Pleomorphomonas sp. PLEO: one gene and its partner. The main gene of each other region encodes a partner of the protein of the gene in region 2 in a complex. Links are inferred from orthologs where the notes say so. Each region holds a gene or a part of one and is shown on either strand. Other genes may lie near its edges. The genes, in order: secY and secA.

Region 1 (15,291 bases), 3.0 Mb from region 2 along the record:
AAATGGAATCACTTCTTCTTGCCGGCAATCGCCTTCGCCGGACCCTTGCGGGTACGAGCGTTGGTGTGCGTGCGCTGACCACGGACCGGCAGGCCCTTGCGGTGACGCAGACCACGATAGCAACCGAGGTCCATGAGACGCTTGATGTTCATCGCAGTCTCACGGCGAAGGTCACCCTCGACGACGTAGTCGCGGTCGATCACTTCGCGGATCTGCAGAACTTCGGCATCCGAAAGCTCATTGACGCGCTTGGCCTGATCGATACCGACCTTGCCCAGGATTTCCTCGGCGAACCTCGGGCCGATGCCATGGATATACTGCAGCGCGATCAGGGCGCGCTTGGCGGTGGGGATATTGACGCCAGCGATACGGGCCACTTCACTTCACTCCTGTCGTCGCGATCCTTTTGGATCGCTCCCTCCCCCGTTCGAGCCGTGGAGGTCGGTGTCTAGACGGCGGCTCCATAGGCGGCGCCGGCCGGGTTATTTTCGCGACAACCATGGCGCTCCGTCCAACATGGGCAAACGCATACAGGCCATCGCACGAAGAACCCGTGGATAGGTGGCGGTTAATAGCCGGAACCGGCCTCTCCGTCAACCTTTCGGACACGGGTTTGTCGCCGAAATCGCCGCCGGAAAGCCCGGTCGGCGACCGATCGCCCAGCTTTGGAACGCTCGTTCCTCGCCGGACGTCCGTCTCACTCGAGGGCAGCGCGAATCGCGCCGGCAACCTCTTCGATGGGCGCCATGCCATCAACCGGCTTCAGCAACCCGCTCGTGGCATAGAAAGGCGTCAGCGCCGCCGTCAGGGCGCGGAACTCTTCCAGACGCTTGCGGAACACTTCCGGATTGTCATCTTTGCGCACCGGTTGCCCGGCCGCCTTGGCTTCTTCGGCGCGGCGAACGATCCGGTCGACGAGCTTTTCAGCGTCGACCTTGAACTCGATCACGGCGTCAAGCTTGAGCTTCTTGTCAGCCAGCAGCTTGTCCAGCGCCTCAGCCTGAGCGACGGTGCGCGGGAAGCCATCCAGCACGAAGCCGTTCTTGGCGTCCGGCTCTTCGATTCGGTCGGAGACGATGCCAATGACGATTTCGTCGGAAACGAGTTGGCCAGCGTCCATCACGGCCTTGGCCTTCTTGCCGATCTCGGTGCCGGCAGCGACAGCCGCGCGCAGCATGTCACCGGTCGACAACTGGACGATACCGTAACGATCGACCAGCTTCTGCGCCTGCGTCCCCTTGCCGGCGCCCGGCGGCCCGAGAAGAATCAGCCTCATCTACGCTTCCCCCGAAGTTTGCTCTTCTTGATCAGCCCCTCGTACTGATGGGCGAGGAGATGACCCTGGATCTGGGACACGGTGTCCATGGTCACCGACACGACGATCAGCAACGACGTGCCGCCGAAGTAGAACGGAACACCGGTGGTGGAGATCAGGAACTCCGGCAGCAGACAAACAACGACGAGATAGATGGCACCGAGGACGTTGATGCGGGTCAGAACATAGTCGATGTAGATGGCGGTACGCTCGCCCGGTCGGATACCGGGAACGAAGCCGCCCTGCTTCTTGAGATTCTCGGCGGTATCGGTCGGGTTGAACACGATAGCCGTATAGAAGAAGGCGAAGAACACGATCATCGCGGCATAGGACAGCATGTAAAGCGGTTGACCGTGTGCCATCAGCGTACCGAAGGTCTGCAGCCAGCCGCCTGCGGCGTTGGCACCGGCAAAGCCAGTGATGGTGCCGGGGATGAGCAGGATCGACGAGGCGAAGATCGGCGGAATGACACCAGACGTATTGAGCTTCAGCGGCAGGTGGCTCGACTCGCCCTGGAACATTTTGTTCCCGACCTGGCGCTTCGGATACTGGATGAGCAACCGGCGCTGGGCGCGCTCGAAGAACACGATGCCGCCAATGACCGCCACGGCCAGCACCAGCACGGCCAGGATGATCGGCGTGGCAAGGGCGCCCTGACGGCCGAGCTCCAGCATACCGACAAGGGCGTGCGGCAGATTGGCGATAATGCCGGCGAAGATGATCAGCGACGTACCCTGGCCGATGCCGCGGGACGTAATCTGTTCGCCAAGCCAAAGCAGGAACATCGTGCCGCCCATCAACGACAGCACGGTGGAAATGATGAAAGTCGGCCCGGGATTGAGAACAATCGAACCCTGCCCCTGCAACCCGGCGGCGATGCCATAGGACTGAACCGCGGCGAGCAGCACAGTCAGGTAGCGGGTGTACTGATTGATCTTCTTTCGGCCTGACTCGCCTTCCTTCTTCACCGCTTCCAGCGCCGGAATGACTGACGTCAAAAGCTGAATGATGATCGAGGCGGAGATGTAGGGCATGATGCCCAAGGCGAAGATGGCCATGCGGCCGACGGCGCCGCCGGAGAACATGTTGAACAGGCCGAGAATGCCCTGGCTCTGCTGCTTGAACGCATCGGCAAGCGCCTGCAGGTTGATGCCCGGCAGCGGGATATAGGTTCCGAGGCGATACACCAGAAGTGCGCCAAGGGTGAACCAAATCCGCTTCTTGAGCTCTTCCGCCTTAGCGAGCGCGCCGAAATTCAGATTTGCAGCGAGTTGTTCTGCCGCAGAGGCCATGTCTCACTCCGCCCGAATGGGGAACCTCGGGGCGCACCGCCCCGCATGCCGCGAGACCGTTCCACCCTTCATACCGCTGGCCTTAGCGCCTTCGAGCGATTCGCTGAAGCGCCTTGTTCCAGCTTCGGACCGCCAAAGCGCGGCAAACCGCGCACAAGCTAATCCAAACGTCCGCTATATAGACCCAAGTCGCGGACGAAATAAGCCCCCGGGAGACACCTAATCCCACGCGTCGCGCAAACGATCACGTGAAGACGGCATCTGCCCGGGGGCATTGTCTTTACGCCTTCTTGGCAGCCACCGACACGGTGACCTTGCCACCGGCAGCCTCGACCGCCGCGATCGCGGGCGCTGAAGCACCGACGACCTCGAAGGTCAGCGCCGACTTGATCTCGCCGCCGAGAACCCGCACGCCGTCAAGCGTACGGCGCAGCAGACCGGCCGAAACCAGAGCCTCGACAGTCACAGGCACCTTGGCGTCGAGCTTACCAGCGTCGACGGCGGCCTGGACTTTCGTCAGGCTGATCTCGTTGAGATCGAGGGCGAAAATATTCGTAAAACCGCGCTTGGGCAGACGACGATGCAGAGGCATCTGACCGCCTTCAAACCCGGCAATGGCAACGCCCGACCGCGAGGTCTGGCCCTTGACGCCGCGACCGGCGGTCTTGCCCTTGCCCGAGCCGATGCCACGGCCGACGCGCATACGCGGCTTGGTCGCGCCTTCGTTATCCTTGAGCTCGTTGAGCTTCATTTCATCGATCCTTTCGACCGGCGGGTATCTCAGGCCTCGTCCACGACGCGGATGAGGTGCTGGACCTTCGCGATCATGCCGCGAACCGAAGGAGTATCCTCCAGCGTCGACGTGCGATGCAGCTTGTTGAGACCGAGACCGACCAACGTCGCGCGCTGATCAGCGGGACGGCGGACGGGGCTATAGATCTGCTCGACCGTAACGGTCTTGCCCGACTTCTTGTTGGTCGACATGGTTTTCACCTTACGAAAGCCAGTTTACGAATGAGGAGGGAGAGATCCCCCTCCCCCGTTCGATATCCATCAGCCTTCGGCCGACGCCGCAGCTTCCGGGTCAATGTCGCGACGACGGGACTGCAAGGTCGAAACCTTGAGACCACGGCGGGCGGCAACCGACCGCGGACTATCTTCGTTCGCCAAAGCGGAGAAGGTAGCGCGGATCATGTTGTAGGGATTGGTGGAACCGAGCGACTTGGCCACCACGTCCTGGACGCCAAGCGTTTCGAACACGGCGCGCATCGGGCCGCCGGCGATGATGCCGGTACCAGCCGGAGCGGTGCGCACGTAGACACGACCGGCACCCCAACGCCCTGCGACGTCATGGTGCAGCGTCCGGCCTTCCTTGAGCGGCACGCGCACGAGGGCACGCTTGGCGGCTTCCGTCGCCTTGCGAATGGCCTCGGGCACTTCGCGCGCTTTGCCGTGGCCGTAGCCGACCCGGCCCTTCTGATCGCCAACGACGACGAGCGCGGCGAAGCCGAAGCGACGACCACCCTTCACCACCTTGGCGACGCGGTTGATATGGACCAGGCGATCGACGAACTCGCTGTCGCGCTCGTCGTTGCGATCCCGGTTGTTGCGTTCACGTTCAGCCATTGTCTTTGTCTCTCTCGATCGGGACCGGCCTTAGAAGTCGAGTCCGCCCTCGCGGGCGGCATCCGCCAGCGCCTTGATGCGGCCGTGGTACAGGAACTGACCACGATCGAAGATGACCGCAGTCACCCCCGCCGCCTTGGCGCGCTCTGCGATGAGCTTGCCGACCACGGCGGCCGCGGCCACGTTGGCCCCGGTCTTCAGAGCGTCGCGGACGTCCTTGTCGAGAGTCGACGCGGACGCCAGGGTGCGACCCTGAACGTCATCGATAACTTGAGCATAGATGTGCAACGACGAGCGGTGCACGGAGAGCCGGAGGCGACCGTTGGCCGCCGCCTTGATCGCGCGGCGCACGCGGGCGCGGCGGCGATCGTTGCCGGTGAGGTGAGCCATGATCGTCCCCTTACTTCTTCTTGCCTTCCTTGCGGACGATAAACTCGCCCGCGTACCTTACACCCTTGCCCTTGTAGGGCTCCGGCGGACGGTACTTGCGGATTTCGGCGGCGACTTGACCGACGCGCTGGGCGTCGATACCGGAGACGACGATTTCTGTCGGCTTCGGAACGACGATCGCGATGCCTTCCGGCACCGGATAGGCGACGTCGTGGCTATAGCCCAGCGAGAGCTGCAGGGTCTTGCCCTGAAGCGCCGCCTTGTAGCCAACGCCTGTAATCTCGAGCTTCTTCTCGAAGCCGACCGTCACACCCTTGATCAGGTTGGCGATCTGCGTGCGGGACATACCCCAGCTGGCGCGAGCCAGCTTGGACTCGTCCTTGGGATCGATCTTGATCGAACCGTCTTCCGTCTTAACGACGTTGACATGCTCGTTCAGAGCGAAAGTGAGCGTACCTTTCGGTCCCTTGACCGAAACGGTCTGCCCAGCGATGTCGGCCGTGACCCCCGAAGGGACCGGAACAGCCTTCTTGCCAATGCGCGACATGGTTTTTAACCCGTTTCCAGTCGAAGGTTAGAAGACGCGGCAGAGAACTTCACCACCGACATTCTGCTCACGAGCGTCGTGGTCGGCCATCACACCCCGGGGGGTACTGAGGATCGACACGCCGAGGCCGTTGGCAACTCGGGGGAGGTTCTTAACCGAAGCGTAAACGCGGCGGCCCGGCTTGGAGACGCGCTCGATGGTACGGATGACACCAAGGCCATCATAGTACTTGAGCTCGATCTCGAACTCGGTACGGCCTTCGGCATCAACCTCGGCGTAACCGCGCAGGAAACCCTCAGCGACCAGGACATCAAGGACGTTCTTACGCAGCTTGGAGGCCGGCGTAGACACCTTCGACATCTTGCGCATCTGGGCATTACGAATGCGGGTGAGCATATCACCCAAAGGATCGGTCATCGGCATGGGACCGCTCTCCTTACCAGCTCGACTTCACAAGGCCCGGGATGAGACCGAGCGACCCCAGCTCACGCAGGGCGATACGGCTCATCTTGAGCTTGCGATAATAGGACCGCGGACGGCCGGTGACTTCGCAGCGGTTGCGGACACGCACCGGCGACGAGTTGCGCGGAAGCTCGGCGAGCTTCAGGCGAGCAGCGAACTGCTCCTCGATCGACAGCGACTTGTCACCCGCGACAGCCTTGAGGGCCTCACGCTTGGCGGAGAACTGCTTCACCAGCTTCTGGCGATGCTTGTTCTTCTCGATGGCGCTCTTCTTAGCCATTTAAATCCGAACCCTTCTCGTCACTGCCGGAACGGGAAATTGAAGGCCTTGAGAAGCGCGCGCGCCTCGTCATCAGTCTTCGCCGTGGTGCAGACGATGATGTCCATACCCCAGACCTGATCGACCTTGTCGTACTCGATCTCGGGGAAAACGATGTGCTCCTTGATGCCCATGGCAAAGTTGCCACGGCCGTCAAAGGACTTCGGGTTCAGACCACGGAAGTCACGCACACGCGGCAAGGCGATGGTGATGAGGCGGTCGAGGAACTCGTACATGCGCTGACGGCGAAGCGTCACCTTGGCACCGATATTCATTCCTTCGCGCAGCTTGAACGTGGCGATGGAATTACGAGCCTTGGTGATCACCGGCTTCTGGCCGGCAATGAGGGTCAGATCGCCGACGGCCGAATTGATCTTCTTGCCGTCCGCAACCGTCTCGCCGACGCCCATGTTCAGGACGATCTTTTCGACGACGGGCACTTCCATCGTGTTCTTGTAACCGAACTGTTCGATGAGAGCCGCGCGGATGGTCTCGTCGTAGGTGCGCTTGAGGCGCGGAATGTAAACCGCATCAGCCATCGATCACATCTCCAGAACGCTTGGCGAAGCGGACCTTGCGACCGTCGTCGAGCAGTTTGAAACCAACGCGGGTCGGCTTGCCGTCCTTGGGATCGGCAACAGCGAGGTTCGAAAGGTCGAGCGCCGCTTCCTTCGCGACGATGCCACCCTCGGACTTGGCCGACTGCTTCTGATGATGACGAACGATGTTGACGCCACGGACTAAAGCGCGATTCTCGGTCGGACGGACTTCAATGACCTCACCGGTCTTGCCCTTGTCCTTGCCTGTGAGAACCACAACCTTGTCGCCCTTCTTGATCTTGGCGGCCATGGTTACAGAACCTCCGGGGCGAGCGAGATGATCTTCATGTGGTTCTTGGCGCGAAGTTCGCGCGGAACCGGTCCGAAGATACGAGTCCCGATCGGCTCTTTCTGGTTATTGATGAGAACGGCGGCATTCTTGTCGAAACGAATGACCGAACCGTCCGTGCGCCGGATGTCCTTGGCCGTGCGGACCACGACCGCCTTCATCACGTCGCCCTTCTTCACGCGACCACGAGGGATGGCTTCCTTGATGGAGACGACAATGATGTCGCCCACCGAGGCGTACCGCCGCTTCGCGCCGCCGAGCACTTTGATGCACATAACACGACGTGCGCCGGAATTATCCGCCACGTCGAGGTTGGTTTGCATCTGAATCATGACTTGGCCGCCTTATCTTGATGCATGCGCCCACCGGCGCCGGAAGACGCAGATGGACAGCGACTTTGTTTTGGAACTCGGAAAATAGGGGTACGGCGTGCCGGACCCTCATTTTCGAGTTCATCCCAGTCCCTGGCCGTATCCGCAGCCTGGGAGGCCTAGCTCCTACCCCACCGCCTCTTAGGGCGACAGGAAAACGAAGCTAGATGTCTCGTTTTCGCCGTCAGGTCGTGGCGCCCTCAGGCTACCCGACTAAACAATCCGAAACGGAACGGCATAGACTGCCATTCCGTTCTGAAACTAGCGTCTGCCGCATAAGCTTCTCCGAGTCGGAAGTCAATGACCCGGGGATGCTATTTAGAGACAATCGCCCAAAAGCGCCCGTCTCTGGCAGCTTTCCACCTCGCACGACACCACGGTCGGTGCCGGAGGCAGCTATCTCACCCGCTCAGCTTGCGCTTGCGGTGGAGAGCACAACCCAGCGCTTGGTCTTGGAAATGGGCTTGCTTTCCTCGATGGAAACCACGTCCCCGACCTTGTACTGGTTCGTCTCGTCATGCGCCTGGTAGTTTTTCGTCCGGCGCACGGTCTTCTTGAGCACCGGATGGGTGAAGCGACGCTCCACCTTAACTACGACCGTCTTGTCGGTCTTGTCGCTGACGACGACGCCTTGCAGGATGCGCTTCGGCAACTCGTCTCTCCTTAAGCGTTCGCAATCGCGCGCTTATCGCGCAGAACCGTCTGGATGCGGGCGATGTCGCGACGCACGACCCGCACGCGGGACGTATTCTCGAGCTGGCCCGTAGCCTTCTGGAAGCGCAGGTTGAACTGCTCTTTCTTCAGCTTGGCCATCTCGTCCTCGAGCTGGTCGGGCGTCATGGCCCGAACGTCGTTCGCCTTCATCGTTTTCTCGTCCTAACAGTAGGGCCGGTCTTCCGATCGGCACCCGCTTGCCGGAAGGTTATCGACCTTCCGGGCGGGCGCCCTGCGGATCACTCGGCAATGCGCTGAATGAAGCGCGTCTTGATCGGAAGTTTGGCCGCGCCGAGACGGAGCGCCTCGCGGGCAACCTCCTCGGGCACGCCGTCGAGCTCGAACATGATCCGGCCGGGCTTGATGCGGACGCACCAGAACTCCGGTGAACCCTTGCCCTTACCCATACGGACTTCGGTCGGCTTAGCGGTGACCGGAACGTCCGGGAACACGCGGATCCAGACTCGGCCAATACGCTTCATCTGGCGGGTGATCGCGCGGCGAGCCGCCTCGATCTGCCGCGCGGTGACGCGCTCGGGCTCCATGGCCTTGAGGCCAAAAGCGCCGAAGTTCAGGTCGGTACCGCCCTTGGACACGCCATGGATGCGGCCCTTGAACTGCTTACGGAATTTGGTGCGCTTCGGTTGAAGCATCGTCCTTCTCCCAAAACTCTAGTTAACGCGCACCATCGCCGTCGCGTTCGCGACCACGGCCACGGCCACGACCTTCACGGTCGCCACGGGGATTGTCACGCTCACGACGGCGGTCGCCGCCAGAACGTTCACCTTCGTTACCCTCAAGCGCGCGACGCTCGGAAGCGAGCGGGTCGTGCTCCAGGATCTCGCCCTTGAACACCCAGACCTTCAGGCCGTTGGTGCCGTAAGCGGTGTGGGCGGTGGCGATGCCGTAATCGATGTCGGCACGAAGCGTATGCAGGGGCACGCGGCCCTCGCGATACCACTCCAGACGAGCGATTTCGGCGCCGCCGAGACGGCCACCGGCGTTGATGCGGATGCCTTCGGCACCGAGACGCATCGCCGACTGCACCGAACGCTTCATCGCACGGCGGAAAGCCACACGACGCTCGAGCTGCTGGGCGATCGACGCGGCGATCAGTGTCGCGTCGGTCTCGGGCTTGCGCACCTCGACGATATTGAGATGCACTTCCGAGGAAGTGAACTTGGCGATCAGCTTGCGCAGTTTCTCGATGTCAGCACCCTTCTTGCCGATCACCACGCCCGGACGAGCCGAGTGGATGGTGACGCGGCACTTCTTGTGCGGACGCTCGATGACAACCTTGGATACCGCAGCCGTCTTCAGTTCCTCGAAGAGGAATTTGCGGATGGCGAGATCCTCGTGCAGCAGCGCGCCGTACTCGGCCTTACTCGCGAACCAACGCGAGTCCCAGGTCCGGTTGATGCCGAGACGCAGACCGATCGGATTAACTTTGTGGCCCATCAGGCGGTCTCCTCGACTTCGCGAACCACAATCGTGAGGTTCGCAAACGGCTTCTGGATCTGACCGACACGACCACGAGCTCGCGGCGAGAAGCGCTTCATGACGAGGCCCTTGCTCACGAAAGCTTCCTTGACGACGAGAGCATCGACGTCCAGGTCGTGGTTATTCTCGGCATTGGCGATCGCCGACTCCAGCGTCTTCTTCACGTCGTCAGCAATACGCTTGCGCGAGAAGGTGAGATCGGCCAGCGCCGTGTTGACCTTCTTGCCGCGGATGAGAGCCGCGACAAGATTGAGCTTCTGCGGCGAGACGCGAAGGTTGCGGGTCACCGCCTGCGCCTCAGTGTCGGCGAGCGTGCGTTCACGCTTCGGCTTGCCCATGGGTTACTTCCTCTTCGCCTTCTTATCCGAGCCATGGCCATAGTAGGTGCGGGTCGGCGCGAACTCGCCGAACTTGTGACCCACCATGTCCTCGTTCACGGACACCGGAATGTGCTTCAGGCCGTTGTAAACGCCGAACGTAAGTCCGACGAAATTCGGCAGGATCGTGGAGCGACGGCTCCAGATCTTGATGACTTCATTGCGGCCACTCGCGCGACTGACTTCCGCCTTCTTGAGGAGGTAGCCGTCGACGAACGGGCCTTTCCAAACCGAACGAGTCACGGTCGTTCCTCTCTCTTACTGCGACTTCTTGCGCGCATGGCGGCTACGGACGATGAACTTGTCCGTGGACTTGTTCGATCTCGTCTTCTTGCCCTTGGTCGGCTTGCCCCATGGGGTAACCGGATGACGGCCACCCGAGGTGCGGCCTTCGCCGCCGCCGTGCGGATGGTCGATCGGGTTCATCGTCACGCCGCGGTTGACCGGGCGCTTGCCCAGCCAGCGATTGCGGCCAGCCTTACCGATCGACACGTTGGAGTGGTCGGGGTTCGACACAGCGCCGATGGTGGCAAAGCAAGTGCCGAGCACCTTGCGCTGTTCGCCAGAGTTGAGGCGCACAACGGTGTAGCCTTGGTCGCGACCGACGATCTGGGCGTAGGAGCCAGCCGAGCGGGCAACCTGACCGCCCTTACCGGGCTTCAGCTCGACATTGTGGACGAGCGTGCCGACCGGAATGGCCGACAGCTGCATCGCATTGCCGGGCTTCACGTCGGCGGCGGGCGCGGCGACGACGTTGTCGCCAACGGCCAGACGCTGCGGGGCCAGGATGTAGCTCAGCTCGCCGTCCTCATACTTGATGAGGGCGATGAAGCCGGTGCGGTTGGGATCGTACTCCAGACGCTCAACCACGGCATTCATGCCGAGCTTGCGACGCTTGAAATCGATGAGACGATAAGAGCGCTTGTGACCACCGCCGCGATGATAAGCGGTGATGCGGCCGTGATTGTTGCGACCGCCGGTCTTGCTAAGACCCTCGGTCAACGCCTTCACTGGCGCGCCCTTATGAAGCTCGGAGCGATCGACGAGGACCAGCTGGCGCTGGCCCGGGGTCGTCGGCTTGTAATATTTGAGTGCCATAATCGTCCTGCCGCTCGGATCAGAGGCCCGTCGTGATGTCGATCGAATGGCCCTCTTCGAGGGTCACGATCGCTTTCTTCACGTCGGACTGGGTACCGATGATGCCCCGGAAGCGCTTCGTCTTGCCCTTACGCACGAGCGTGTTGACGCTCTTGACCTTAACCGAGAACAGCTGCTCGACGGCGGCTTTGATCTCGGGCTTGGTCGCGGTCTTGGCAACGTTGAAGACCACCTTGTTGTTCTCAGCCTGAATGGTCGCCTTTTCAGTGACCACCGGCATGCGAATGATGTCGTAGTGCTTCAGATTGGTCATTTGAACCGCTCCTCAAGCGCCGACACGGCCGCCTTGGTGAGAACCAACGTGTCACGACGCAGAATGTCGTAGACGTTGATGCCCTGTACGGGCAGCACGTCGATCTGCGGAATGGCACGGGCCGCCAGGCGAAACTGATCCTGCGGATTGGCTCCGTCGATGATCAGCGCGTTGGTGAGACCGAGCGCGGCGAGCTTCGTCTTCAGGACCTTCGTCTTGGACTCGGCGGCGATCGCCTCGTCCAGCACGAATATGTTGGCACCCTTGGCCTTGGCCGACAGGGCAAGCTTCAGGCCGAGGGCCCGAACCTTCTTGGGCAGATCGTGCGCATGGCTGCGAACCACGGGACCGAAAGCCTTGCCACCACCACGAAACTGCGGAGCGGCTTTGTTGCCGTGACGGGCGCCACCGGTGCCCTTCTGACGGTACATCTTCTTGCCGGTCTTGGTGATCTCTGTACGAGTCAGAGTCTTGTGCGTTCCGGCCTGGCGCTTGGCGAGCTGCCAGCGCACGACGCGCTGCAGGATGTCGGCACGCGGATCGAGACCAAAGATCTCGTCCGAAAGCGCGACCGTCCCGGCAACAGCGCCATCGAGGGTCTTGACTTCGAGTTCCATCACTCACCTGCCTCCGCGGTCGCAGCGGGCGCCGCCTTGCGGAACTTGCCCGGGGTGGGAACACCTTCCGGAAGCTTCTTCTTGACCGCGTCGCGGACGAGGATCCAGCCGCCCTTGGCGCCAGGAACCGCGCCTTCGACCAGGATCAAACCGCGATCGGCGTCGGTGCGCACGATCTTCAGGTTCAACGTGGTCACGCGCTCATCGCCCATGTGGCCAGGCATCTTCTTGTTCTTGAAGACCTTGCCCGGATCCTGACGCTGACCGGTCGAACCCAGCGAGCGGTGCGAGACCGAGTTACCGTGGGTGGCGCGACCGCCGTGGAAGTTCCAGCGCTTCATGGCGCCGGCGAAACCCTTACCAATCGAGGTACCGGTAACGTCGACGAACTGCCCAGCAACGAAGTGATCGGCCGTTAGTTCGGCACCCACCTCGATGAGGTTCTCGGGAGAAACCCGGAACTCGGCAACTTCACGCTTCGGCTCGACCTGCGCCACGGCAAAGTGGCCGCGCATCGCCTTCGAGACATTCTTAACCTTGACAGTACCGGCTCCCAACTGGATCGCGGTATAGCCATTCTTTTCTTCGGTACGGTGAGCAACTACCTGGCAGTTCTCAAGCTTGAGAACCGTCACGGGAACATGCTCGCCTGCGTCGTTGTAGACGCGGGTCATGCCGACCTTCTGTGCAATGACACCTGAGCGCATAGCGTTCTCTCTCAACCCGGCTCTTGTTCTCAGAGCTTGATCTCGACGTCCACGCCGGCCGCGAGGTCGAGCTTCATCAGCGCGTCCACGGTCTGCGGGGTCGGATCGATGATGTCCAGGAGGCGCTTGTGGGTGCGCATCTCGAACTGTTCGCGGCTCTTCTTATCGATATGGGGCGAGCGGTTGACCGTGAACTTCTCGATACGAGTCGGAAGCGGAACCGGGCCCCGGACCTGTGCGCCCGTGCGCTTGGCCGTGTTGACGATCTCGCGCGTCGAAGCATCGAGGATACGATGATCGAACGCTTTGAGACGGATACGGATATTCTGACCGTTCATTTCTTTACCTCTAGAGGGGACGTGGGCGGAGCGAACTCCGCCCCGTATCACCTCGAAACGATCAATTACTCGACGATGGAAGCGACGACGCCTGCGCCGACGGTACGACCGCCTTCACGAATGGCGAAGCGGAGCTTCTCTTCCATGGCGATCGGAACGATCAGCTGGACGTTCATCGTCACGTTGTCGCCCGGCATCACCATCTCGACACCTTCGTCCAACGTCACCACGCCCGTCACGTCGGTCGTGCGGAAGTAGAACTGCGGGCGATAGTTGGTGAAGAACGGCGTGTGACGGCCACCCTCTTCCTTGGTCAGGATGTAGGCTTCCGCCTTGAACTTGGTGTGCGGGTTCACAGAAGCCGGCTTGCACAGGATCTGACCGCGCTCGACGTCTTCACGCTTGGTGCCGCGCAGCAAAGCGCCGATGTTGTCGCCAGCCTGGCCCTGATCGAGCAGCTTGCGGAACATTTCAACGCCGGTCACCGTCGTCTTGGTGGTCGGACGGATGCCGACGATCTCGACTTCCTCGCCAACCTTGACGATGCCGCGCTCGACACGACCGGTCACCACGGTGCCACGGCCGGAGATCGAGAACACGTCTTCGATCGGCATCAGGAACGGCTGGTCGATCGGACGGTCCGGCTGCGGAATGTAGGCATCGACCTGGGTCATCAGCTCGAGGATCGAGTCATGACCGAGGACCGGATCGCCGCCCTCGAGGGCAACCAGCGCCGAACCCTTGACGATCGGAATGTCGTCGCCGGGGAAGTCGTAGGACGAAAGAAGCTCGCGCACTTCCATCTCCACCAGCTCAAGCAGCTCGGGATCGTCGACCATGTCGCACTTGTTCAAGTAGACGACGATCGCCGGAACGCCGACCTGACGGGCCAGCAGGATGTGCTCGCGGGTCTGGGGCATCGGGCCGTCGGCGGCCGAAACCACCAGGATCGCGCCGTCCATCTGAGCCGCGCCGGTGATCATGTTCTTCACATAGTCGGCGTGGCCTGGGCAATCCACGTGCGCATAGTGACGGTTCTTCGTCTCGTACTCGACGTGAGCCGTGTTGATCGTGATGCCACGCGCCTTCTCTTCAGGAGCCGCGTCGATCTGATCATAGGCCTTGAACGTCGCGCCGCCCGTCTCGGCAAGAACCTTCGTGATCGCCGCGGTCAGCGACGTCTTGCCGTGGTCAACGTGACCGATCGTGCCGATGTTGCAGTGCGGCTTCGTCCGCGAAAACTTTTCCTTGGCCATCGGATATCTTCCTTTGTCTCGTGTAAGCGGGTGAGGTCAACGGTCCGGAACTCAGGCGTACTTGGCCTGGACTTCCTGAGCGACCGCAGCCGGGACCTGCTCGTAGTGGTCGAACTGCATGGTGTAGCTGGCGCGTCCCTGGCTCATCGAACGGAGCTGGTTCACGTAACCGAACATGTTGGCGAGCGGAACGAAGGCCGTGATGACATTGGCGTTGCCGCGCATGTCCTGGCCCTGGATCTGGCCGCGACGGGAGTTGACGTCGCCGATGACGGAACCGACGTACTCTTCCGGCGACACGATCTCGACCTTCATGATCGGCTCCAGCAGAGCCGGCGAAGCCTTTTCCATCGCTTCACGCAGAGCGGCGCGGGAGGCGATTTCGAAGGCGATGGCCGAAGAGTCAACCTCGTGATAGCCACCGTCGATCAGCGTCACCTTGACGTCGACCACCGGGAAGCCGGCGATCGGACCAGAGGTCATCACCGAGTTCAAGCCCTTCTCGACGCCGGGGATGTATTCCTTGGGAACCACACCGCCGATGATCTTGTTCTCGAATACGAAGCCTGTACCGACTTCGCCCGGTTCGACGACAAAACTCACCTTGGCAAACTGACCAGTACCACCGGTCTGCTTCTTGTGGGTGTAGTCGATCTCGGTCTTCTTGCGGATGGTCTCGCGATAGGCAACCTGCGGGGCGCCGACGTTCACCTTGATGTTGTGCGGAGCACGACGGAGAATGTCGATCTTGATGTCGAGGTGAAGCTCGCCCATGCCCTTGATGATCGTCTGGCCCGACTCCTGATCAGTGGAGACGCGGAAGGACGGATCCTCGGAAGCCAGCTTCTGGAGAGCCATGGAAAGCTTCTCCTGCTCGCTCTTGGTAGCAGCCTCGACGGCCATCTCGATGACCGGCTCGGGGAATTCCATCTTCTCAAGGATGACGGGCTTCAACGGGTCACAGAGCGTGTCGCCGGTGCGGGTGTCCTTGAGGCCAACGAAGGCGACGATGTCGCCAGCACGGGCTTCCTCGACGTCCTCACGGGTGTCGGCATGCATCTGAACCATGCGACCGACGCGCTCACGCTTCTCGCGGGTCGAGTTCAGGACGGTCGAACCCTTTTGCAGCACGCCTGAATAGACGCGAGCGAAGGTCAGCAC
Region 2 (12,883 bases):
CTGCAGCGCCGCCGTCGATGAACGTGCTTATAGGGGGCACGACCCAGGCTGTCAACACGGTCTTGTGACACGCGTTTTCCCGGAGCGGTAGTCGACTTTCGGCTGATTTCCGGGACATTTTTGGGGCCTAACGATGAAAGCCGGATAAGTTGCCGACAATTTCAGCGAAGATTTCTGTGCCTTATTTTTCACCAGCCGGCAAACTTCCCGCAGAACCGGGGTTCTCGCCTGCCAATGCCCAACTCCCGCCCCATTTTTCGCCGACTGAGATTATCAGCCGACGCTTTTCTCAGGAGAAGCGACACCGCTGGCGGAGCCGACATTGACAAGCCCCGACACGGGGCGGCAAAGTCACCGCCAATTCAAGGAAGGCGCCCGGGCCCATAGGCATGTCCCTCGTCTCGGACCCAAGCGCTCCACCAGATCAACGGGCGGAAGCAAGACACCATCCATGAATGCCGCGCGTCCTCTGCACCGGAACGATAGCGTCGAGCTCGGTGATCTGCCGCCGCTCCTGACGACTGGTGCGCGAGGCCTGCCCGACCGCCGTGGCGTGTCGATCCGCTGGTTGACGGGTACGGTGCTCGCCACCTTCGCCTCGACCTTTCTTATGGGTGGCGCTCTCTACGCCGCCTTCGACGGCCGCGAGACCATCGCTCAGCCCTCGGGCACGGTCACCCGCTCCGCTGTGGTGGTTCCGACTCCCGACAACGAGATGATCGCCAAGAGCGACTTTCCCGTTCAGGAAGCCAACCTCGAGCCGGCCAGACAGATCCTCAAGGTGTCGACCATTGCCAAGGATGGCGAACACGACATCATCAGGCTGAAGCCATTCGCCAAGGTATCGACCCCACTGGTCTCGGACATGGCCGAGATCACCGACCCCATTCCGCCTTATAATCCGCTGCGCATTTTCGCCGACGCCAACGCCGGCACCTCCGAGGGTGGCGAAGCGATGCTTTATGGCGCCGCCGTCGAAGGCGACATGATGCTGAAGGTCACCGACTTCCCGGTGAACGACCCCAGCCTCGAGGCCACCATCCCACTCGACATCGCCCAGACGGAGCGGGTCGTGCGCGAGGCGGCAAGCTTCCTCAACGGCACCAACGTCAAGACCGCCTCGCTGTCGCCGGTCGACCAGTCGCGCTTCGACTTCGGCTTTGCCGAGCCCACCTCGCTCGACCAGTTCGGTGTCCGCATCATCCCCGAGAATGTCTCCTTCGTACCGACCACCACGGCCGAGCCTACAGCGTCCAGCACCGGCCACGCCTACGAAGACCGTCGCGTCGCCGTTGAGGCCGACGAACCGCTCGAGCAGCTCCTGACCGACAACGAAGCGACCGACGACGAGGCCGGCGACATCGTGCTCGCCTTCCACAAGGCCGACCGGTTGCGCCTTTTGAAGGTCGGCGACGAGGTGCGTATCCGCCTCGCCCCCGACCCGAACGACGAGACGGCGCGCTATCGGCCCATCCTCGTCTCTATCTATCGCGATGGCGGCCATTTGGGCTCGGTGGGCCTCGGCGACGACGGCAGCTATATCACCGTCGACGAGCCGCCGGCCACCGAGCAGGCCGACACCGGAGCCGACGGCGATGAGAACAACCCGCGGCCACGCCTTTACGAGAGCCTTTACGAGACGTCGCTCAAGAATGGCGTACCGCCGGCCCTCATCGACGAGCTGGTGCGCGTCTTCTCCTTCGACCTCGACTTCAACACGCGCATCCAGCCGGGCGACAGCTTCCAGATGGTCTATACGCTTGGCGACAATGGCGAGGAGACCGACAACGGCGAGATCGTCTTCACCTCGATCACCCTCGGTGGCAAGGAGCGACGCTTCTACAGGTATCGCGCACCCGACGACGGCACGGTCGACTACTATGACGACAGCGGCAAGAGCGCCAAGAAGTTCCTGATGCGCAAGCCGATGTCGGGCGGCACCTTCCGTTCGGGCTTCGGCGCTCGTAACCATCCGCTGCTCGGGGTCGTGAAGATGCATACCGGTGTGGACTGGGCCGCGCCGCGTGGCACGCCGATCATGGCGGCCGGCGACGGCATCGTCACCTATGCCCGCTGGAAGAATGGCTACGGCAACTATATCGAGGTCCAGCACACCAACGGTTACGCCAGTGGCTACGGCCATCAGACCGGCTTCGCCAAGGGCATCAAGGAAGGCATTCGCGTCCGCCAGGGTCAGGTGATCGGTTATGTCGGCACGACAGGCTTGTCCACCGGACCGCACCTTCACTACGAAGTGCATGTCAACGGCACGCCGGTCGATCCGCTCCGGATCAAGCTGCCGCAGGGCCGTACCCTCGACGGTACCGTGCTCGCCGCCTTCCAGTCCGAGCGCGACCGCGTCGATACGCTGCTCGCCGGCGACAGCCAGACGGCCCGCGCCGCGACCGCTCCGGCGAACGGCGGCTGAGGAAATCCCTTTTATTCTGCCTCAATAGCCGGCGGGGCTCCGGTCCTCGGCTTTCGCGCTTGGTGCGGGCGCCCTTGAACGGAAGCAAGAGCCGCCCCATGTCTGCCCTGACCCGTTAGGTCCGGGCCCCTCTGGCAGAAGCCGCCGGCGCATCTGCGATGTCGGACCTTTGTCGACGCATTCCGCCGGCAGAGTTCGCGACTTTGGACCTCACATTTGTTGTCACCCCCTGGCTCGGAACCCCGCTCTATCTGTGGCTGGCCTTCCTGACGCTCGTTGCCCTTCTGCTCGCCTTCGACCTCGGCGTTCTCCACCGCAAGTCGGAGGAGATCTCCATCCGCCAAAGTCTCGTCATGTCGGGCGGCTATGTCGCCATCGGCCTGATGTTCGGTGGGTTCGTCTGGTGGCACATCGGGGCCGAGGCGGGCCTCGCCTATCTCACCGGCTTCGTCATCGAGAAGACGCTGGCGCTCGACAATATCTTTGTCATCGCGCTGATCTTCTCGTTCTTCGCCATTCCCAGGCGCTACCAGCACCGGGCGCTGTTCTGGGGCATCTTGGGCGTCATCGTGCTGCGCGGCATCATGATCGGTGCCGGCGCCACCCTGGTCGCCGAGTTCCACTGGCTCCTCTATCTGTTCGCCGCCTTCCTGGTCCTGACCGGTATCAAGATGCTGGTAACCGAGGACAAGGAACACGACCTCGCCAAGAACCCGTTGGTCGGCTTCCTGCGCCGCCGGCTCAACGTTACCGATCAGCTCGAAGGCGACCATTTCTTCGTAAGGAAGCCCCTGGCCGGCAGTGGTCGCGTGGCGTTGCACGCGACGCCGCTGTTCCTTGCCCTTGTGCTCATCGAGGCGGCCGACATCATCTTCGCCGTCGACTCTGTGCCGGCGATCTTCGCCATCACCACCGACGCCTTCGTCATCTACACCTCGAATATCTTCGCCATCCTCGGCCTGCGCGCCCTCTATTTCGCCCTCGCCGCGATGATCCACCGCTTCCGCTATCTGAAACCGGCTCTGGCCCTGGTGCTGGTATTCATCGGCGGCAAGGTGTTCGCAGCCGAACTCATGGGCCTCGACAAGTTCCCCGCCGCCATCTCGCTGGGCGTGACCTTCGCGTTGATCGCCGGTGGCGTCGTCGTCAGCCTTGTGAAGACGCGGCGGGAGGCCAAAAAACTGCCGCTCGCCGGAAACAGCTCATAAAAATCATCACATCGCAGTGAGCCGGCTGGCGAGTGCCAGCCGGAGGGGTATAGAAGGCCGACCCCAACGGAACGGCCTCATGATCATCGGACCCTTTATCAACGGCGCCGCCATCATCCTCGGCGCGCTTGGCGGCGCGCTCATCGCCCACCGCATGCCGGAGCGCCTCCGGACCGGCATGCCTCTCGCCTTCGGCGTCTCGTCGATGGCCATGGGCGTGGTGCTGATCGCCCGCGTCGCCCACATGCCGGTGATGGTCATCGCCACCGTGCTCGGCGCGCTCGTCGGCGAACTCGTCCGCATCGAGGACGGCCTCGCGCTGGTCGGCGGCCTTGCCAAGCGACTGGTGGAGAAGGTGGCGACAACGCCGCGCGGCATTTCCCACGAGGCCTTCATAGAAAGCTTCGTCGCCATCCTCGTGCTGTTCTGCGCTTCCGGCGCCGGCATCTTCGGCGCGCTCAACGAGGGCATGACGCACGACCCGAGCGTATTGATCGCCAAGGCTTTCCTCGACCTGCCTACCGCTGCGATTTTCGCGACGGCGCTCGGCCTGTCGGTCGCCACCATCGCCATCCCGCAGATGGCCATTCAGCTCGCCCTGGCTTTCGGTGCCACACTGCTGATGCCGCTGACCACACCGGCGATGATCGCCGACTTCTCGGCCACCGGCGGCGTGATGATGCTCGCCACCGGCCTGCGCATCTGCGGCATCAAGACCTTCCCGATCGGCAACATGCTGCCGGGGTTGCTGTTCGCCATGCCGGTGTCGGTGCTGTGGTCGATGGCGTTCTAAAAATAAAAACCGGCCGAGTTACCCCGGCCGGTCCGATGTTTTTACACCAGCGCTGCTTACGCCGCGACGTCGCGGATTTCCGAGAACAGCAGCCGATCGCTGCCGCCGGTCACCGTCACCGTGTCGCCATCGTGGATATGGCCGGCCAGGATGCGCTCAGCCAGCGGGTCCTGAATCTGGCGCTGGATGACGCGCTTCAGCGGCCGGGCACCGTAAACCGGATCGTAGCCCTTGTCGGCGAGCCAGGCCCGGGCGCTATCGTCGAGCGTCAGTGTCACCTTGCGATCCTCGAGTAGCGTCTCCAGGCGCTTGAGCTGAATGTCGACAATGGCACCCATCTCCGACCGCTTCAGGCGATGGAACAGCACGATCTCGTCGAGCCGGTTCAGGAACTCCGGCCGGAAGGCCGAGCGCACCACACCCATCACCTCGTTGCGCACCGCTTCGACATCCTCGCCCTCCTTCTGGTTGGCGAGATATTCCGAGCCGAGGTTTGAGGTCAGGATGATCAGCGTGTTCTTGAAGTCCACCGTCCTGCCCTGGCCGTCGGTGAGGCGACCGTCGTCAAGCACCTGCAACAGCACGTTGAAGACATCCGGATGCGCCTTCTCGATCTCGTCGAACAGCACCACCTGATAGGGCCGCCGCCGCACCGCCTCGGTGAGCGCGCCGCCCTCATCGTATCCGACATAGCCCGGAGGCGCGCCGATCAGCCTGGAGACCGAATGCTTCTCCATGTATTCGGACATGTCGATGCGCAGCAGGGCGTGCTCGTCGTCGAACAGATAGGCGGCGAGCGTCTTGGTCAGCTCGGTCTTGCCGACGCCGGTCGGTCCGAGGAACATGAACGAACCGATGGGACGGTTGGGATCCTGCAAGCCGGCACGGGCACGGCGAACAGCCGTTGAGACGGCGTGTACCGCTTCGGCCTGACCGACGACGCGCTTGGCAAGTTCGTCCTCCATCTTGAGCAGCTTCTCGCGCTCGCCCTCCAACATCCTGTCGACGGGAACTCCCGTCCAGCGGGAGACGACCTGCGCCACATGGTCAGGCGTCACCGCCTCCTCCAGCATGCCGTTGGCTTGGCCAGCCGCTGCCTCGTCGATCACCTTCAGTTCGCCTTCGAGGCCCGGAATGACGCCGTAGGCAAGCTCGCCGGCCCGCTGATATTCGCCCTTGCGTTGGGCGACTGCGAGGTCGTTGCGCGCCTCGTCGAGCCGCCGCTTAAGCTCCGCGGCGTGGCCGAGCTTGTCCTTTTCCGCCTTCCAGCGGGCAGTCAACCCCGCGGATTCCTCTTCGAGGTCGGCGAGTTCACGCTCCAGCCGCTCCAGCCGATCGCGCGAGGCGACATCGGTTTCCTTCTTCAGCGCCTCCTGCTCGATACGCAGCTGGATGACCCGCCGATCGATCTCATCGAGTTCCTCCGGCTTGGAATCCACCTGCATCCTGAGCCGCGCCGCGGCTTCATCGACCAAGTCGATCGCCTTGTCGGGCAGGAACCGATTGGTGATGTAGCGATTGGACAGCGTTGCCGCCGCGACCAGCGCCGCGTCGGTGATGCGTACCCGGTGGTGCTGCTCGTATTTCTCCTTGATGCCGCGCAGGATGGAGATGGTGTCGGGCACCGTCGGCTCGTCGACGAACACCGGCTGGAAACGCCGGGCCAGCGCCGCGTCCTTCTCGACATACTTGCGGTACTCGTCGAGCGTGGTGGCACCAACGCAATGCAGCTCACCGCGCGACAGCGCCGGCTTCAGCAGGTTGGAAGCATCCATCGCACCATCGGCTTTGCCGGCGCCGACCAGCGTGTGCATCTCGTCGATGAACAGGATGACGCCACCCTCCGCCGCCGTCACCTCCGACAACACCGCCTTGAGGCGCTCCTCGAACTCGCCGCGATACTTGGCGCCGGCAATCAGCGCGCCCATGTCGAGGGCCAGCAGTTCCTTGTCCTTCAGGCTCTCCGGTACGTCGCCGTTGACGATGCGCAATGCGAGCCCCTCGGCGATGGCCGTCTTGCCAACGCCTGGCTCGCCGATCAGCACCGGATTGTTCTTGGTACGGCGCGACAGCACCTGAATGGTCCGGCGGATCTCCTCGTCGCGGCCGATCACCGGGTCGAGCTTGCCGTCGCGCGCCGCTTTCGTCAGATCACGCGCATACTTTTTCAGCGCATCATAGCCGCTCTCGGCCGACGCGCTGTCGGCGGTGCGGCCCTTGCGGATTTCGTTGACCGCCGCGTTGAGCGCATTGGCGGTGACGCCGGCATCCTTCAGGATCTTCGCCGTCCCTGCATCGGCCTCGACGGCCAGCGCGATCAGCAGCCGTTCGACGGTGACGAAGCTGTCACCCGACTTGTCGGCAAGCGCTTCGGCGGTTGAGAAAACCTTGGCGGTCGGTGCCGTCAGGTAGAGCTGGCCATTGCCACCCGAGACCTGTGGCATCGCATCGAGCGCTTTGTCGACGGCGGACAGCGCCCGGCCGGCATCGCCACCGGCGGCGTTGATCAAACCGGCGGCCATGCCCTCGGAATCGTCGAGCAAGACCTTGAGCAGATGCTCCGGCGCGAACTGCTGATGGCCGCGACCAAGCGCCATGGTCTGCGCCGACTGGACAAAACCACGCGCCCGCTCGGTATATTTTTCGAAATTCATATGGACATCCTTTCCTGGAGCCCGCGTCCCGCCGTCCGAAGCCCGGCGGAAGCGTCTGGATATCTTGGAGATTGGGACATGACCCTTGCCCCTCGCCGATCAATATGGGGAACGAGGCGAGCGCCGAAAAGGGGCAGCAAGAAAAGACAAAGCCCACCACGACGGAAACCGCCGGGCGGGCTCAAAAAACGACGTGACGAACCGCGTCAGGCGCTGGCAAGCGCCGGATGGAGAAGATCGTCGATGCCGAGCGCGTCGCGCAACATCGAGCGGTCTTTGGCGATATCGGCCACCGTGTAGCGGTCGAGCACGGCAAAGAAGGCGCCCAGCGCCTCGCGCAGCACGCGGTTGTATTCGCAGGACAGGATCAGCGGGCAGTCCTTGTGTCCATCCTCCGAGAAGCATTCCGCCATCTGGAAGCTTTCCTCGGTGGCGGCAATCACGTCGCCGAGCTTGATATCCTCGGCCGGCTTGCCGAGCTTCAGGCCGCCGTGACGGCCGCGAATGGTCTCGATGAACTTGTGATCCACCAGCACCTTCAAAATCTTGAACAGGTGCGTCTCCGACATGTCGAAGGTGGCCGCGATGTCAGCGACGCGGCTCGGGCGGTCGGGATTCACCGCGCAATAGAGCAGCACCCTGATCGAATAATTGGTTGCTTGGGTAAGGCGCATGACACCATCTGATTAAAGAGTTGACATTAAAAGTCAAGATTAATCGTTCAGATCCAGCATGCGCCTTTGCACAGGCAGACATAATTCGTGCAATTGCTGATCAGCTTTTATGACAGCCCTTTCGGGCAACAATATCGACGAATTGTCTAACCGACGCCCTCATCCGGCCGGAAAGTCGATGACTTCCCGGCCGGACGCGTAGGCCAACCCTCAGGCGAACTGGCCGTGGCAGTGCTTGAATTTCTTGCCGGAGCCGCAGGGGCACGGCTCGTTCCGGCCGATGTGCCCCCAGGTGGCGGGGTCGTTGGGATCGCGTTCGACGGGCGCGGCAACAAAATTCGATTCCATACCGATCGGCTCCAGCTCGAGACCGGTCGCCGGATCGGCGTGATGGGCCGATAGCACCCCTTCGTCGAAGGCCGGCGTTTCGGGCGGCGCCTGCCGGATCTCGACGCGAGCAAGGTTCGCCGTCACCTGACGGCGAAGATCGTTGAGCAGCGCCTCGAACAGCGAGAAGGCCTCGGTCTTGTATTCGTTGAGCGGGTCGCGCTGGGCATAGCCACGGAAGCCGATCACGGAGCGCAGGTGGTCGAGGTGAGCCAGATGCTCGCGCCACAGGTTGTCCAGCGTCTGCAGCAGGATCGCCTTTTCGACGCGGCGCATCAGCTCGGAGCCGACGCGTTCCTCACGGGCGGCAAAGTCGGCATCGGCGGCGGCGATGAGCCGCTCCTCGATCTCTTGATCGGCAATGCCCTCTTCCTTGGCCCAATCGGGGATCGGAACGTCGACGTTCAGCGTCTCGATCGCCGCGTCATGCAGACCCTTGACGTCCCACTGCTCGGCATAGGCGTTCTCGGGGATATGACGCGCCACCAGGGCGGAAATCACTTCGCGGCGCATGTCGGCGACGGTGTCGGCAACGCTCTCCTCGGTCATCAGCTCGATACGCTGCTCGAAGATCACCTTGCGCTGATCGTTCATGACGTTATCGAACTTGAGAAGGTTCTTGCGGATGTCGAAGTTGCGCGCCTCGACCTTCTGCTGCGCCTTTTCGAGGGCCTTGTTGATCCACGGGTGGATGATGGCTTCACCATCCTTCAGGCCGAGCTTCTGCAGCATGCCGTCCATACGGTCGGAGCCGAAGATGCGCATCAGGTCATCCTGAAGCGAAAGATAGAAGCGCGACTGGCCGGGGTCGCCCTGGCGGCCGGAACGACCGCGCAGCTGGTTGTCGATGCGCCGGCTTTCGTGGCGCTCGGTGCCGAGCACGAACAGGCCACCGGCGGCGAGCGCCTTTTCCTTGAGGCGGGCGACGTCCTCGCGGATCTTCGCCTCGCGGGCATCGCGCTCCGGTCCCGGCGGAACGTCGCCGAGGCGGTGGGCAATCAGCATGTCGGCGTTACCGCCGAGCTGGATGTCGGTACCGCGGCCGGCCATGTTGGTGGCGATCGTCACGGCGCCGGGCAGGCCGGCCTGCGAGATGATGTAGGCTTCCTGCTCGTGATAGCGAGCGTTGAGCACCTGGAATACCGGCTTGTCGCCGTCCATCAGCACGTCCGGATCGCTCTGCTGGAAGCCGCGCTTAATGAGAAGCTCAGCCAGCTGTTCGGACTTCTCGATGGAGGTGGTGCCAACCAGGATCGGCTGCCCCTTCTCCTTGCAGACGCGGATGGTTTCGATGATCGCCGCGTATTTTTCCTCGACGGTCCGATAGACCTCATCGTGATCGTCGATGCGGGAGATCGGACGGTGCGTCGGAATCTCGACGACTTCGAGCTCGTAGATGTCGGCGAACTCGTCCGCCTCCGTCGACGCCGTGCCGGTCATGCCGGCCAGCTTGTCGTACATGCGGAAATAGTTCTGGAAGGTGATCGAGGCGAGCGTCTGGTTCTCCGGCTGGATGCGCACGTGCTCCTTGGCCTCCAGCGCCTGGTGCAGGCCGTCCGAATAGCGGCGACCCGGCATCATGCGGCCGGTGAACTCGTCGATGATGACGACCTCGTTGTCCTTCACGATGTAGTCGCGGTCGCGCTGGAACAGCTTGTGCGCCCGGAGCGCCTGATTGAGATGATGGACAACCGAGACGTTCTCGACGTCGTAGAGTGAGCCGCCCTTCAAGAGGCCCGCGGCGCGGAGACGCTCTTCCATCCGCTCGGTACCGATCTCGGAGAAGATGGCCGTGCGCTGCTTCTCATCGATCTCGAAATCATCCTCGGCAATGCCGGGGATGAACGTATCCATGGTGTTGTAGAACTCGGAGCGATCCTCGAGCGGACCGGAAATGATCAACGGCGTACGCGCCTCGTCGACAAGGATCGAGTCCACTTCGTCAACGATGGCGTAGTGATGGTCGCGCTGCACCATCTGCGCCTTCTCGTACTTCATGTTGTCGCGCAGATAGTCGAAGCCGAGCTCGTTGTTGGTGGCGTAGGTGATGTCCGAGGCATAGGCGGCGCGGCGCTCGTCATCGGAAAGGCCGTGGACGATGATACCGACGGAAAGACCGAGGAAGCGATAGACGCGCCCCATCCACTCGGCGTCGCGGCTGGCGAGGTAGTCGTTGACGGTGACGACGTGGACGCCCTTGCCCGGCAGCGCATTGAGGTAGACGGCGAGTGTCGCCACCAGCGTCTTGCCTTCGCCGGTCTTCATCTCTGCGATGTCGCCGTCGTTGAGCACCATGCCGCCGATCAGCTGCACGTCGAAATGGCGCTGACCGAGGGCGCGCTTGGCCGCTTCACGCACAACGGCGAATGCGGGAACCAGCAGCGTCTCCAGATCGGTTCCAGCGGCGAGTTTCTCGCGGAATTCGAGGGTTTTGCCGGCAAGCGCCTCATCGGAAAGCGCCTCCATTTCCGCCTCGAGCGCGCCGATCGCCTCAACGGTGGGGCGATAGGAGCGGATGCGGCGGTCGTTCGCCGAACCAAAAATCTTGCGTGCTAATCCGCCGAGGCCGACCATGGCAGCCCATCCCTTCGATCAGAATTCCGTGTGCAGGTGCGGGAAAGGGAAGCGGCGACGCCCAGCGTTTGGTTCTGGGCCAACCGTTCGCCCGACCTGCCGAGCCACGCTCCATCTATGGCGGGGTCGGAGATATGTCAACGCTGGCCCCACCCGGATGGCCGGAATCGGCGCTTCCCGCGACCGCGCGATGCGATTGGTCTTCGGTGATGCACCGCTCCCACAGCGATACGGCGAGAGGCTGTTTTTTTGTCCGCGCCGTTACGGAGAATTTGCCGCCGCGCGCCGAGCGCGCTATAGGGCTGCCATCACGGTGCCGGCCCGATCTCCCGGGTGCCGGACCGAAGACAGGATCGTCCCGATGAATTTTGCTCCCGCAACCGGCACTCGCGGTCGCCTCGGTCTTCTCGCCGCCGCTCTCCTCGCGCTGCCCCTTTCCGTGCTGCCGGCCTCGGCCGACGACGTGGTGGCCCGCGTAAACGGCCAGGATATCACTGCCACCGAAGTGCAGATGGCCACCGACGTGTTCGGCGAGCAGCTTGCTCAGGTGCCCGAGGCACAGCGCCGCTCGATGGTGGTCGACGCGCTCGTCGACATGCATGTGGTGGCCGACGCCGCCAAGGCGGCTGGCACTGCCGACAGCCCGAAATACAAGGCGCGTATGGCCTTCCTCGAAGCGCAGGCCCTGCGCAATACCTATGTCGAGGACGAGTTGCAGGGCAAGATCTCCGACGAGGACGTCAAGGCCCGCTACGAAAAGGACATCGCAAGCTACACGCCGCCGGAAGAAGTGCACGCCCGTCACATCCTCGTGAAGACCGAAGATGAGGCCAATGCCATCCTGAAGCAGCTCGCCGATGGCGGCAATTTCGAAGCCATCGCCAAGGAAAAGTCGCAGGATCCGGGCTCCAAGGGCAACGGCGGCGACCTCGGCTTCTTCGCCAAGGGCCAGATGGTGCCTGAGTTCGAAGCAGAAGCCTTCGCGCTGAAGCCCGGTGAGACGTCGACCAAGCCCGTCAAGAGCCAGTTCGGCTATCACATCATCAAGGTCGAAGAACGCCGCACCCAGCCAGTGCCGACCCTCGACCAAGTGCGCGAGCAGGTGATCCAGATGGTCCAGCGCGACAAGTATCAGGAGACGCTCGCCAAGATGCGCGGCGAGGCCAAGATCGAGATCCTGACGCCGCCCGCCGCGCCTGCCGATCCGGCCGCCGCCCCGGCAACGCCGGCTCCCGCCAAGTAATAGACGCCTATCCGCCCCGGCCGCCCGTCGGCCGGGGTCCGCTATCTCCTCGTGAAGAGCCGAAGATGTCCGGAAACCTGTCACCGCTCGCCCCAAAGTCCTATCCCGAGCTGCCGGCCCTTAAGGGCGTGCGCTTTGCGACCGCCGCCGCCGGCATCAAGTACAAGGGCCGAACCGACGTGCTGCTGGTTGCCCTCGACGAGGGGACCGAAGTGGCCGGCGTCTTCACCACATCCAAGTGCCCGTCAGCGCCGGTCGACTGGTGCCGCGCCAACCTGCCCGCCGGCAAGGCGCGGGCGGTGATGGTCAACTCGGGCAATGCCAACGCCTTCACCGGCAAGAAGGGCCGCGAGACGGTGGAAGCCTCCGCCGCCTACGTTGCCGCCGCTCTCGGCGTGCCGGCCGGCGAGGTGTTCCTCGCTTCGACAGGCGTTATAGGCGAACCGCTCGATCCCAAGAAGTTCGAGGCAGTGCTCGCCGAGCTTTCCGGCCGCATGGCGCCGGCGCCATGGCTCGACGCCGCACGCGCCATCATGACCACCGACACCTTCCCGAAGGTGGTCACCGCCACGGTCGATCTCGGTGGTGTACCGGTGACGATCAACGGCATGGCCAAGGGCGCCGGCATGATCGCTCCGGACATGGCGACCATGCTGTCCTTCATCTTCACCGATGCGCCGCTGGCTGCCCCGGTGCTGCAGGACCTCATCGGCAAGGGGACACGGCAGTCCTTCAATTCGATCACTGTGGATAGCGACACGTCGACGTCGGATACGCTGCTGCTGTTTGCGACGGGCAAGGCGGCGCCCCATGGCGCGCCGCGTATTACCGACCCGGCCGACCCGCGCCTTGCCGCTTTCCGCGCCGCTCTCGACGGCCTGCTCACCGACCTCGCCAAGATGGTGGTGCGCGACGGCGAAGG

What was found.
Region 1: the proteins of secA (region 2) and secY are in contact, whole or in part, in a crystal structure (PDB 3DIN), measured with the Thermotoga maritima proteins. The link is inferred for Pleomorphomonas sp. PLEO from one-to-one orthologs. Residues at the interface, in WP_004082002.1 of Thermotoga maritima: Glu261, Ala262, Arg263, Lys300, Ala301, Arg302, Thr303, Ile304, Ile305, Leu323, Tyr324, Asp325, Pro326, Val329, Ser330, Tyr333, Ile336, Lys340, Phe345, Val349, Glu363, Phe364, Tyr374, Ser375, Gly376, Gly377, Glu393, Ile395, Thr482, Ser483; in WP_004081795.1 of Thermotoga maritima: Glu108, Gly109, Glu110, Glu111, Ala236, Glu237, Arg238, Arg239, Ile240, Thr241, Ile242, Gln243, Tyr244, Ala245, Arg246, Arg247, Val248, Thr249, Gly250, Arg251, Arg252, Val253, Tyr254, Gly256, Ala257, Ser258, Thr259, Tyr260, Leu261, Pro262.

Annotation. Positions count from the first base shown.
Region 1 is NZ_CP166625.1:4,077,069-4,092,359, forward strand. The notes cover bases 441-3,298. They hold secY (preprotein translocase subunit SecY), read right to left. Parts: upstream 2,608-3,298; coding sequence 1,273-2,607; downstream 441-1,272. Other genes in these bases: AB6N07_RS18880 (adenylate kinase), read right to left, coding at 698-1,276; rplO (50S ribosomal protein L15), read right to left, coding at 2,888-3,298. Also shown: rpsM (30S ribosomal protein S13), read right to left, coding at 9-377; more of rplO, read right to left, coding at 3,299-3,358; rpmD (50S ribosomal protein L30), read right to left, coding at 3,388-3,591; rpsE (30S ribosomal protein S5), read right to left, coding at 3,661-4,233; rplR (50S ribosomal protein L18), read right to left, coding at 4,264-4,623; rplF (50S ribosomal protein L6), read right to left, coding at 4,634-5,170; rpsH (30S ribosomal protein S8), read right to left, coding at 5,198-5,593; rpsN (30S ribosomal protein S14), read right to left, coding at 5,607-5,912; rplE (50S ribosomal protein L5), read right to left, coding at 5,933-6,490; rplX (50S ribosomal protein L24), read right to left, coding at 6,483-6,800; rplN (50S ribosomal protein L14), read right to left, coding at 6,803-7,171; rpsQ (30S ribosomal protein S17), read right to left, coding at 7,620-7,862; rpmC (50S ribosomal protein L29), read right to left, coding at 7,874-8,074; rplP (50S ribosomal protein L16), read right to left, coding at 8,164-8,577; rpsC (30S ribosomal protein S3), read right to left, coding at 8,600-9,382; rplV (50S ribosomal protein L22), read right to left, coding at 9,382-9,762; and 8 more genes. UniProt on the Escherichia coli protein: The central subunit of the protein translocation channel SecYEG. Consists of two halves formed by TMs 1-5 and 6-10.
Region 2 is NZ_CP166625.1:1,112,012-1,124,894, reverse strand. Bases 7,768-11,053 are described here. They hold secA (preprotein translocase subunit SecA), read right to left. Parts: upstream 10,719-11,053; coding sequence 7,968-10,718; downstream 7,768-7,967. Also shown: AB6N07_RS04935 (M23 family metallopeptidase), read left to right, coding at 452-2,428; AB6N07_RS04930 (TerC family protein), read left to right, coding at 2,632-3,636; AB6N07_RS04925 (DUF554 domain-containing protein), read left to right, coding at 3,716-4,429; ATP-dependent chaperone ClpB, read right to left, coding at 4,486-7,083; iron-responsive transcriptional regulator RirA, read right to left, coding at 7,290-7,757; AB6N07_RS04905 (peptidylprolyl isomerase), read left to right, coding at 11,080-11,961; bifunctional glutamate N-acetyltransferase/amino-acid acetyltransferase ArgJ, read left to right, coding at 12,027-12,883. UniProt on the Escherichia coli protein: Required for protein export, interacts with the SecYEG preprotein conducting channel.